2 linked regions of the Pseudovibrio sp. Tun.PSC04-5.I4 genome follow. The protein of the gene in region 1 interacts with the protein of each later gene in a pairwise test. Links are inferred from orthologs where the notes say so. Each region holds a gene or a part of one and is shown in the gene's direction. Other genes may lie near its edges.

Region 1 (5,837 bases):
TGTCCACTGAGATTGAGGATATGGAAGGCCGCCCAACCTCGCCCAAACAACTGGCAAGTGCCCGCCGTCTCTTTGCGAAGGCATTGGAAACGCCGGGTGGCTTGAAAATCCAGACCATCCACGCGTTCTGTGAAGCGTTACTGCACCAGTTCCCGCTGGAAGCAAATGTGGCCGGGCACTTTTCGGTTTTAGATGACCGCCTTGCCGAAGAGCTGCTCAATGAGGCGCGTGCCAGCGTTCTGCACAGCGCGGAGATTGAACCAGACTCTCAAATTGGTGTTGCGCTTTCCCAGTTGATCGAGCTGTTGCCGGATTCTGGTGTCGAAAAGGCACTTTCGGAACTTATCAGCCGTCGAGACGCATTTTATCGCTGGCTCGCACCCTATGGCGACCTCGAGGGCGCTGTTTCTGCGCTATACGCTGATTTTTCCGTCATGCCGGAGGATGATATATCTGGCTTTGCAAGTTCGTTGCGACGGAATTGTTCGCTTACGGACGACGAGGTAAAAGCGTTTGCGGAAGCCTTACGCGTCGGCTCCAAGACGGATCAAGACCGTGCCGCCGCGTTAGAGGCAGCAATCACGCAGAAAAGCGATGAAAGATGGCGCATTGAGTGGCTGAAAATCTTCCTGACTGGCACCTTCGGCCCGCGCAAATCTCTTGCCACGAAGAAGGTGCAAACGGGTTTTCCGGAGGTTATCGACCGTTTGTTCGTGGAACAGGCGCGCATTCTGGAAGCTTTCCAGCACTTAAATGCCGTCATAACGGTATCTGGCACCAAAGCGATCCTCACTCTCTCTGACGCTGTTTTACGGTACTACGAGACGGAAAAACTCCGTCGCGGCTATCTGGACTTTGAGGATTTGGTGGTGAAATCTGCCAGGCTGCTCTCCCGTGCCGAAGCCGCGCAATGGGTACAGTACAAACTGGATCAGGGTCTCGACCACATTCTGGTTGATGAAGCGCAGGACACAAGTCCGCGCCAGTGGGAAGTGATCCGCGCACTGGCAGAGGAATTCTTCGCAGGGAATGGCGCTAGAGAGAAAATGCGTACCATCTTTGCGGTGGGCGATGAAAAACAGTCCATCTATTCTTTCCAGGGCGCTGTTCCGGCTTATTTCGCGGAAATGCGAAAGTTCTTCGCGGGAAAAGCGAAAGATGCGCAGAGGAACTTTGAGGGCATTGAACTCAATCTCTCGTTCCGCTCCACGCCGGATGTGCTTGGAGCCGTCGATAAAGTGTTCGGCTCGCCGGAAGCCTTTAAGGGCCTGTCACAAGAAAATGTGGCTCCGGTACACGAAGCAATCCGCCACAATGATCCGGGCCGTGTAGAAATCTGGCCGCTGGAAGAAGCTGTCGAAACGCTGGAACCAGACGACTGGACACAGCCCATCGATGCGATTGGCACCGGCAACCCAATGTTGCGGCTGGCAACGCGCATCGCAGAGCAAATTAAGGACTGGGACCAAAGAGGCGTTGCTGGGCCGGGAGACGTGTTGGTTCTCGTGCGGAAACGCGGCCAGTTTGTGGAAGCGCTGAACCGCGAACTCAAACGTCTGGATGTCCCCGCCGCCGGGTCTGACCGCCTAACCTTAACCGACCACATCGCGGTGAAAGATCTGGTTGCGCTGGGCCGGTTCATCCTGTTGCCGGAAGATGATTTGTCTCTCGCTTGTGTTCTCAAAAGCCCGCTGTTCGGCTTGCTGGATGATGACCTCTTTGAAATTGCGCGCGAAACAGCGGGCACACCAAGGCCGGGTACGCTCTGGCATGAGCTGCTGCGCAAATCTGAGAACAGTGAAAAGTGGCAAAATGTCCGCAAACAACTGGTCATCTGGCGAGACAGAGCCGATTTTGTGCCGCCTTTCGAGTTCTACGCAAAGATCATTGGAACAGATGGCTACCGGCAAAAATTCAGGGAGCGCCTCGGGAGTGAAGTTGATGATGTTCTCGATGAGTTCCTCTCGCTCACGCTGACCTATGAAAAAAGCGGCACGCCGGGCATGGAAGGTTTCCTTGCATGGTTGATGCAGACAAAAACCGTCATTAAACGCGAGCTCAATGCGGCCAAGGGAATGGTGCGCATCATGACCGTGCATGGCGCCAAAGGGCTGGAAGCGTCCTACGTTATTCTGGCAGATGGCTGCAATGCACCTGTTTCCAGCCAGCACTCTCCTGTCATGGTTGAAAAACCGCGTGAGGGTGATCTGGAAGCCGCGCCCGCTCTGGTTTGGCTCCCCAACAAAGCACAGCGCACCCCATGGCATGAGGAAGCGCTGGAGCTGCTGGGGGAAGGCCAAAAGGAAGAATACAGGCGCCTGCTTTATGTTGCTCTCACGCGCGCTAAGGATCGCCTTGTGGTGTGCGGCTGGGCACCAAAACGCGGCCCGCACGATGAATGCTGGTATACACTCACCCGCAATGGTCTGATTGAAGAAGCCCGCGAGCAAAAAGATGCAAACGGTGAAATAGCGTCATGGCTCTGGACAAAAAATGGCATCGACCAGCCTGAGCCTGTGGTGCCGCGCAGTGCTCCAGTCGTAACACGAGAGAATTCGGCATTGCCGGATTGGGTTGCTCATAATGTTTCATCACCAGAACGCATACGCCGTTTGAAACCTTCTGCTGCCTTTGAAGAAATGGATGCCAAGGAAAACATCGAGCAACAAGACCCAAAGGATGCGCTCGAAGCAGCACGCCAGCCAGAAGACTGGCCTTTGGTACGCGGCCGGATAATTCACAGGCTGCTCGAAATCCTGCCAGATTTGCCAGAGGAACAACGCGAGACCTCAGCAGATCGGTTTTTAACAGGGGCACTGCCTGAGCGTTTTGAACGGAACAGAACTCGGTTGCTGGATGACGTGTTTAATACACTGAATAATCCAGAGTTTGCCGAGCTATTTGGGGCAAACGGCAGAGCGGAAGTTCCCATTCAAGGCATGTTGACGGGGGAGGATGGCAAGCCAGTCGAAATCCTCGGGTTGATTGACCGTCTTTTGGTCAATGACGAAGACGTGACCATTCTTGATTTCAAAACCAATGCTGTAGTGCCGCAAACGGCTCAGGGCGTATCTGAAATTTATATTGCGCAGTTAGCTGTTTATAAGAAACTGCTTGCTGAGCTTTACCCAGGTCGCAAAATAAGAGCGCTGCTGTTATATACATCGGGCCCTCGCCTGATAGAAATACCGGTGGAACTCATGAAAACTTTTAATTTCTAACAGAATGTTGAGAATTCGGTCGCTTGACGCTTGGCTCTCGCGTTCTTATTTTCATGACAACAGAGTTCGCTCATTTGGGGGTGACTCGCGCTAAATTATAGAAGAGGCAAAAATGGCCACTGTGAAAGTTGAAGACGGAAGCTTTGAAGCTGAAGTCCTGAAGAGCTCCACACCAGTTCTGGTGGATTTTTGGGCGACCTGGTGCGGTCCTTGTAAGATGATTGCTCCATCCCTGGAAGAAATCTCCGAGGAAATGGCTGGTGCAGTTAAAATTGTGAAGCTGGACATCGACAGCAACCAGCAGAGCGCAATGAATTACGGCGTGCGTTCTATCCCAACAATGATCCTTTTTAAGGACGGCCAGCCTGCTGCGACTCTCGTTGGCGCGCAGCCAAAGGGCAAAATTGCTGATTGGATCAAGCAGTACTCCTAATTTTGGTGGTATTTGCAACGAAATGCTGAGTAAAATCGGGCATTCTGAGGATCTCCGGGCATGTATGTGGCCGGAGGTCTTTTGTTTTTGGCAAACAGTGACTAAATAGGGTCCAAATAATTTTGTAGCATGGGCGCCGAGCAGCAGCCTTGCTTTACTTCGCTCCTAGCAATTTGGAGCAGGTTTCAAGAGACGGGATGACGATGAGCGATCAAAATAAAACTCCGCACACTGAAGAACAGCTGAATCCAGAAGTTGTTGCTGAAGAAGTAGCCTTTGCGAATGAGGCGGAGCAGGTAGAAGCTGCTGTGGAAGTCGATCCAATCGAAGCACTCAGAGCAGAAAACGCAGCTCTCAAAGACCGTACTTTGCGTACGATGGCTGAAATGGAAAATCTACGCCGTCGCACTGAGAAAGAAGTGAAAGACGCTAAGGTTTACGCCATTGCTGGTTTTGCGCGCGATATGCTGGTGGTCAATGACAACCTTGGCCGCGCAATCGATGCACTGCCAGACGAAGCAACACAGAACGATGAGAACCTCAAAGCTCTGGTTGAAGGCGTTGAATTGGTAGAGCGCGAAATGCTCAACCACCTCGAAAAGCACGGCGTGAAGCGTCTTTCCCCAGAAGGTGAGAAGTTCAACCCGCATTTCCATCAGGCAATGTTTGAAGTTCCAAACACAGAAGTGCCAAACAACACTGTTATGAACGTGGTTCAGGCAGGTTACGTCATTGGTGAGCGTGTGCTGCGCCCCGCAATGGTTGGTATTTCCAAAGGTGGTCCAAAGATCGTTCCTGTAACCGACAAAAATGCAGGACCGGGTTCAACACTAGATAAAGAAGCCTAGGCTTTTTCATCTTTGCGAAGTTTCAAAAACGGGTTACTCACTGAGTGGCCCGTTTTTTGTTAGTGGGTCAACTGCGAATCCATTGTAGGGTTTGGGAGTATTGCAGGTATTGGGTTGCTTTTTGTTTGAGTGTGAGTAACACCTCGAAAATCTGAGAAATATTTAAAAATTAACGGGCTTGATGCAAATGCACTCTGAGATCTGGCAGTACTTGGACTTTTTCGGCGTTGCTGTTTTTGCTGTAACAGGCGGGCTAGTGGCCGCGCGTTTGCGTCAGGATTTTATTGCGTTCTTGTTCTTTTGTTCCCTCACAGGAATTGGCGGGGGTACTCTCAGAGACACCCTGCTCGATGTTCCGGTCTTCTGGATTGAAAATAATAGCTACCTCTATGTGTGCGCTGTTGTCTCCGTTGGCATGTGGTTCTTCGCCCACAAGGTAGAAGCTTGGGGGCGTCCATTGAGATGGCTTGATGCCGTCGGAGTTGCCTCCTACTCAGTCATGGGAGCCGCCAAATCGATTTCTTTGGATGATGGCGCAGCTGTTGCCGTGTTGATGGGCGTTGGGACCGCGACATTTGGCGGAATTCTGCGCGATATTATCGCGGGTCAACCTTCTGCCTTGTTACAACGAGAGATCTATCTTGCGGCAGCTCTTGCCGGAGCGATCACCTATACAGCCACAATTTCGGTGACCGGGCAAAGCAATTTAGCTGTAGGACTTGGCTTTGCGATGGCCATGATCTTGCGCGGCGGTGCAATTGCGTGGGGCTGGCATTTGCCGAGCTATGCGCCTCTTAAGAAGTCTGATCTGGACGAAATAGATTAAGGTGTAACCTGATGTGGGCTGCTTCAGCCTACACACACAAAAAGATGCGACCGGCGTTGGCAGATCAGCCAAGGAAGTTCCAGTCGATTTATAGAGCGTGATTTGCTCATAGAAACGGCGACCGGCGCGGTCACCCTGACATAAACTCCGTCAATATCGCCTTCGTCGTGCTTTTGATGAGGCAAGCTCACCAAATCAAGATGCCAGCCCTCCAGAAGCCATTCTCCGCGAATGTGGGCGTTGAGAGGCTGATGCAGAGCAAATAATGTCAGCACCACGAACTGCGCCGCTAGGATCCGTTGTGGTGCGCACGTTGAAAGAAACCCGCTCATGGCATCAGTCAGTTGTTGAGCGCCGGATGAGCTTCTGTTCCTGTTCTGAAGGCGAAGGGAGCTTATTTTCAATCCGCGTACCAATAAAGCCGACCTCTATTGTGTTTTGAGCGGCAAAATAGTGCGATGCAGAGGAGATCAAAAGAGAACTACTATCCCAGTTTGCTGGGCGAGAAA
Region 2 (6,370 bases), on another replicon or contig:
TTGCCGACCAGAACGAGATGATGAAGATGACCGGCAGCAACATCATCACTCGCATGAGCTTCACCACAGTGGCGATCTCTCCAGCACCGTCAGACACAGCAAAGCCTGCGCCAATCACCTGAGCCACATCATGAATGGTTGCGCCGAAGAATATACCCAACTGCACATCGTCAAGGCCGAACATCCGACCAATGCTTGGGTAAAAAATCATGGCGAGTGTGGAAAATGCAGTTACAGCAATGACCGTAAACAGCGTGTTTTGCTCGTTTTCTTTTGAGTTTGGCAACACTGAGGAAATCGCCAGTGCAGCAGATGCACCGCAAATGCCCACAGCGCCCCCCGTTAAAAGACCAAAGCTGGCGGACCGACCTAAAAGCCGTGCGACTATCAACCCAATGAGCAACATGGCTAGAACACTGAGAATAACCAAGGCCAGCGTTTGCCAACCTAATGCCAGAATTTGGGAAAAAGAAACACGCAGGCCGAGCAACACGACCCCCAGTCGCAACACCTTCTTTGCTGCAAAGCTGAGACCCGCCTGACAGGTCCCGTCCTCGTAAATGGAATGCACGGCCATACCAATGAGCAGAGCATAGAGCATGACCGGGCCACCCTGATGCTCGGAGATGTAACGGGCAGCGATTGCAATCACCACGGCAATTATCAGACCGGGAACAATCTCTCGCCCCTCCTTTAACCAATTGGAAAAGCGGGTGCCGGACGTCTCGGGCTGATCTGGCGTGCTGGATTGTGGCTGCATAAAACCTCACTCTGGTCAGGTGGTGCTTCTCGTCGCCCAAACACCCTTGCGGAAAGGTGCTGTCTACCTTGATTATAAGAGTAAGACTCTTGCGTAATAAATTGGTTTTAGTTGCAAAAGAAAAAGATCACGCCCCACAAATATGCGAGGCGTAGCGAGCTATATTGCCTAAGTCAGGTTTGCTTTTGCTTGCTGCGCCTGACCGGAGCTAAAACTCATTGCCAGCCCTGCAACTGCGATAAAGGCGGTGAGGGCAAGAACGAGCCAACCGGGATGTGAAGGGGTAAACCGGTCAGGGCACTCATTGTCAAAAATATTGTGTTTATGTGTCGCAGTTCGCAATCATGGTTTGGCGCGATAGTGTCTTGCCTGTGTGTCTGACGCACAAAATGAGGAATTTTACTGTGCTTCGACAGCTTTCAAATATTGTCACAAGCTATATGTGGATTTGACGGTGGTAGGACGGAGCTTTCGGTTTTCACGAAATTTCAGTTGCAAATAATTTGGGCGAATTTACTTTTCTACATTGCAATTAAGAATGAGTTGCAATAGCAATTAGAGATAGCAATATATTTGAGCGGTGCAATGACGAATACTGAAGCCAAAACGAGACCCTCACCGCTGGAATTTTCCTCCAGCTGGGGCAGAAAAAGCAAACATGCATCCTTGGAAGAAGTTTTCCGCTCCATCCCGGTAGGAACAGCGAACAGCTCTCAATTCCGTCGGTTCCTCGCCTTTGCAGGGCCGGGGTATCTGGTAGCTGTTGGTTACATGGATCCGGGCAACTGGGCGACGTCCATCGCGGGTGGCTCCACGTTTGGGTACACACTGCTGTCAATTGCGTTGCTCTCCAACATCATGGCGATTGTTTTGCAGTCCTTGTGCGTGCGACTTGCTATTGGGAGTGGTCGTGATTTGGCTCAAGCCTGCCGTGATGCATTTCCCAACTGGGTCTCAGCGCCTCTTTGGCTTTTGGCGGAGCTGGCCATTATTGCGACGGATCTGGCCGAGGTTATCGGAACAGCTATCGGCCTCAACCTTGTGTTCGGCATACCGTTGGAGATTGGCGTCATTATCACGGCGCTGGATGTGTTTCTGGTTCTCTATCTGCAAAACAAGGGATTCCGCTGGATTGAAGCGTTCATCATCGCCCTGTTGGGAGTGATCTCCTTCTGTTTTGTGATGCAGCTTGCGTTAGCAGATCCAGACTGGAGCGGTGTTATTCTCGGGTTTGCGCCAACGGTGGAGATCGTGACCAACCCGAATATGCTCTATCTTGCGCTTGGCATTATCGGCGCAACAGTGATGCCGCATAATTTATATCTGCATTCCGGTATCGTCCAGACGCGCGCCTATGGTTCCAGCTCGGAAGACCGCCATCAGGCCATCAAGTTTGCAACCTATGATTCTGCCATTGCTCTCACACTTGCTTTGTTCATCAACGCGGCCATCCTCATCCTCGCTGCGGCCGTTTTTTATCGCACCGGCAATTACGGCGTGGAGGATTTAGAAGTCGCCTACGAAATGCTTACTCCGTTGTTGGGGAGTGACCTTGCACCTATTTTCTTCGGGGTTGCCTTGCTGGCCAGTGGGTTAAGCTCCACCGTCACAGCGACGATGGCCGGCCAGATTGTGATGGAAGGCTTTATTGATCTCAGAATTCCCGCATGGCTGCGCAGGTTGATAACCCGAGGCTTCGCAATACTACCCGCTGTCGGTGTGATCTTCTTGCTGGGGTCAGATCAGATCGGAAAGCTGCTTATTCTTTCGCAGGTGGTGCTGAGTTTGCAATTGCCGTTCGCTGTTGTCCCGCTGGTGATGTTTACCGCCGACAAGCGGAAGATGGGCGAGTTTGTCAGCCCGCGTTGGCTCACGGTTTTAGCGGCGATCATCGCAGTTGTTGTCATCGTGTTGAATGTCAAACTGCTCTACGATTTATCAGGGCTTTAATGGAAAACAGGCTCCGGGGCGTTCAATACGCACCGGAGCCTGTTTTTATTTGCTAGGCCTGATTTATACAGTCGGCACCAAGGCAAGCGCGCGGATCGGGCTGCCTGTGCCATTGGCAATTTTGAGGGGCGCTGCAATCATAATCGCGCCCTTTGGAGGCAGCTTATCTAGATTGGCAAGGCTCGCAAGGCCGTATCGGTTGGCAGCATGTAGCAGGTTATGCGCCGGATAAGGCGGTTCCATGCCACCGGCACAGCCTGCATCAGTCCCGATGCACTCATTGCCCCAGCCAATAGCGCCTTTAGAAAGCACATACTCGATGCAATCGACAGTCGGTCCAGGAGAATGTGGCCCGGTTTCATCCACGTTGAGGAATTTGGCCTCATCCATGTTGCGATGATACCAGTCACTACGCATCACAACCCATTCACCGGCTATAATTTCACCATGCTGGGCTTCCCACGCCTTCACGTGATCTGCCGTAAGTAGAAAATCCGGGTTTTCTGCAACTTCAGCAGAACAGTCAATCACGTTGACGGGCGCCACAAAATTCTGCGGAGAGATGGTGTCCGTGTATCCATCCGCAAAATCTTTTCCGGTCACCCAGTGATGCGGCGCATCAAAGTGGGTGCCAGAATGCTCGCCCAGCTTCATCCAGTTCCACGCGAAAAACGGGCCATCTGCATCGTATTCGGAGATCTTGTGGATCTCAACTTTCGGTGTGTTCTTGGCAAAATCCGGTGGCAATTGAAGAATTGGCGTCTCCGGGCCCAATGATCCCGATAAGTCGATAACTTCGACATCACCTGAAATCAGCTTCATTCCAAGATCGTCTAAAATAGATTTCGTAATCATCCCTCTGTCTCCCTCCCAATGATAATAAAATGGTCCGTCCGGGGGTGAGAACCTCACCCTCCCCGGTGATGTCTCACTGGCTAGGCTAAACGCTAATATATGTATTTGCAATTATATTAGCGCATAAAATCCAAGGTTAGACGAAGGAGAGAGTGCAGAGGCATATAGGTGCAGGTGAAATTGCACTGCGCACATGTTAGAAGAAAGACAGCCAACCAGCGCAGCACCCAAACTTAGGAGGCGGCCTCAATAAGCGCATTTGCTGCATGTTTTGCATCAGCTGCTGGATTTGCGCAATTGCCAAAATGGGCAGTCACAATAGCGCCCTCCTGCAGCATAACGATTTGGCGCGCCAATTGCTCTGGTTCTTTCAGGTGAGCGAGCCTTACCAGATGCAGAATGTTGCTCAACAATATGGTTCTTTGTTCTACTGTTTGGCGATGAATAGGATGGTCAGATTCAGGGTATTCGGAACTGGCTTTGATGAACATGCAACTTTTAAAACTGTCCTGCTGAAACCACTCTTCCAGCACATCAAAAAATGCCAAAAGTTTATTCCTTGGGTCACTCGCAAGTTCGTCAATTCGTTGGAAAGCCCAATCATTGAACTGTTCTTCGCGCAATTTTAAAGCTGCAACGATCAGATCGTCCTTGGTCCTAAAATGTTTGTACATGGAGGTTTTGGAAATGCCCGATTCCGCCACCAGCATGTCCATTCCGGTGGCATGGAATCCATTTCGGTAGAACGTCTCCATGGCTTTTTGAACGATTTCATCGCGCTTGCTAGGGGGCATATGAACCTCATGGTTTACTGATCAGTACATATAACTAAATATATTTAGCACTACAAGTAATTTAATTTTTTCATTAATTTCAGTAGGTTAAATTGACATGTGTGATGAACATCACTTGCTTCTCAATTTGGTGAATTGACTAAGTGAACAGATCAGTACACCTTGCCTACTAACAACTGTACCGATCGGTAAATGATTTGGGAGACCTACGATGCTCAAAATATCGATGCACGCCATCTCCGACGACGCAGCGATTGCGAAAGTAAGAGCCGCTGAGGATGTATGGAACACGCGATGTCCTAGGATTGTAAGCCAGTACTTTTCACAGGACGGCCAGTGGCAAGATAGAAACCAGTTCATCGAAGGCCGGTCACAAATCCTCTCATTCCTCTCTGCAAAGTGGAAGCGAGAACTTCATTATCGCCATATCAAGGAGCTTTGGAGTTTCCAGAAAAACCGGTTTTCCATCCGGGTCGTCAGCGAGTGGCGGACAGCGCACAACAAGTGGTTCCGATCTAGCGGCAGCGAAAACTGCGAGTTTGATGATGATGGACTGCTGAAAAAACGGGTCACGTGCATTTCGGATAATGAAATCGATGAGAATGACAGACTATTTTGGTGGCCTTTTGGCAGACGTCCGGATGCGCACCCCAGCTTATCTGAAATGAACCTTTAATCTGTTGCTTGGGAGGGCAGTCGATGGCGCTTGCATATGCTGAAATTGCATTTACCCCTGATGTTCGCCGTGTGCAAGAAGAGCAAGGCTCGGCTCCTATGTATAAATGGATGTTGGAGGAAGAGGTTGCAGCGGCTGATAAGGTTGGACCCAAAGAGGCTGATTTTATTGCCAGCATGAATGGGTTTTATCAGGCCACTGTGAATGCTGATAACTGGCCCTATGTGCAGTTTCGTGGTGGGCCCAAAGGGTTCCTCAAGGTGCTGGATGAAAAGCGGATTGCCTACGCGGATTTTCGCGGCAATCGCCAGTATTTGAGCGTGGGAAACTGGGCCAGCAATGACCGCGTTTCGCTTATTTTGATGGATTACGCACGTCGCAGACGACTGAAGATTATGGGACGCGTAGAACTGATCAGTACGAAGGAAGATCCGGATCTGGTTAAGAAACTTACCGTTCCTAAATACCAGGCAATGCCGGAACGAGCCGTGGTTATTAACGTAGAGGCTTTGGACTGGAATTGTCCGGCCCATATTCCGGTCCGGCTAACCTTGGAAGATCTTGAACCTCAACTTTACAAAATGCGCGAAGAGCTGGTTGAACTCAGAGCGGAAAACGCTGAACTCAAATCCATGCTTAAGCGGAGTTTATAACACTGGCCCCATCCAGATCGGCCCCATCTATCACACCTATAACGAAGGAATTCGGGAGAAAATTGCGATGTTTTCGACCACCTCAGGCAAGCTAGCTGTCGTGATCTTCCTGACCAGTATCGGTCTGGCGGTTCTCTCTCAGTTTTCATAGCTCTCCCAGTGTGCGCGGCGGTTACTACCTGCCCGGGGTAACCGTCGCAATCACTGGGCGCATTGTTATTTCTCTGCGTATCCGACTTGTGCGTTTTGGATGATTTGTGCCCCAAGCCTTTGCCAAAAGTACTTTCACGCCTTCAGTGCAAGCTCTTCAGGAGCAACGCGGAACCAAAGAGGCTTGCAGTAAATATCTGGAAGGCAATCTGGAGCGAGCGATACATGTTGAAGAACATTCCTACGATAATATTGCTGACGGATGCTTTTCCCGAAATCGCGGAGAAAGAAAATGCGTTTCAGGAAACCTGCAAATAATTCAGATGAATTGAAAATCACCCACCGCTGCAGTTTTTCCCCGTAGCGATGGGCGGTGTCTGGCGGTTGTTATGGACACACACCCGCCAGCAAGGGATTACATGACGCCGTATTTCTCAAAGGCGTCTTTGGTGGTCATGCCGTTTTGCAGGGCGATTAGAACCTCCTGCTCACCGCGCGCTTTCTCAACAGCACCTTCAAACGCTGCCACTTC

The links.
Region 2: the proteins of grpE (region 1) and BLS62_RS02065 interact in binary tests that used the Escherichia coli proteins (3 or more experiments, as listed by UniProt). The link is inferred for Pseudovibrio sp. Tun.PSC04-5.I4 from one-to-one orthologs.

What each region holds. Positions count from the first base shown.
Region 1 is NZ_FNLB01000006.1:2,695,110-2,700,946, reverse strand. Bases 2,926-5,679 are described here. They hold grpE (nucleotide exchange factor GrpE), read left to right. Parts: upstream 2,926-3,857; coding sequence 3,858-4,502; downstream 4,503-5,679. Other genes in these bases: BLS62_RS31390 (hypothetical protein), read right to left, coding at 5,352-5,660; BLS62_RS17840 (trimeric intracellular cation channel family protein), read left to right, coding at 4,690-5,328; trxA (thioredoxin), read left to right, coding at 3,334-3,654; addA (double-strand break repair helicase AddA), read left to right, coding at 2,926-3,221. Also shown: more of addA, read left to right, coding at 1-2,925. UniProt on the Escherichia coli protein: Participates actively in the response to hyperosmotic and heat shock by preventing the aggregation of stress-denatured proteins, in association with DnaK and GrpE. It is the nucleotide exchange factor for DnaK and may function as a thermosensor.
Region 2 is NZ_FNLB01000001.1:426,619-432,988, forward strand. What follows is about bases 717-3,527. They hold BLS62_RS02065 (Nramp family divalent metal transporter), read left to right. Parts: upstream 717-1,345; coding sequence 1,346-2,710; downstream 2,711-3,527. Other genes in these bases: BLS62_RS02060 (YeiH family protein), read right to left, coding at 717-760; BLS62_RS02070 (cyclase family protein), read right to left, coding at 2,774-3,527. Outside these bases: more of BLS62_RS02060, read right to left, coding at 1-716; more of BLS62_RS02070, read right to left, coding at 3,528-3,565; BLS62_RS02075 (TetR/AcrR family transcriptional regulator), read right to left, coding at 3,799-4,359; BLS62_RS02080 (DUF1348 family protein), read left to right, coding at 4,571-5,035; BLS62_RS02085 (pyridoxamine 5'-phosphate oxidase family protein), read left to right, coding at 5,059-5,688; BLS62_RS02095 (RraA family protein), read right to left, coding at 6,254-6,370. UniProt on the Escherichia coli protein: H(+)-stimulated, divalent metal cation uptake system. Involved in manganese and iron uptake. Can also transport cadmium, cobalt, zinc and to a lesser extent nickel and copper. Involved in response to reactive oxygen.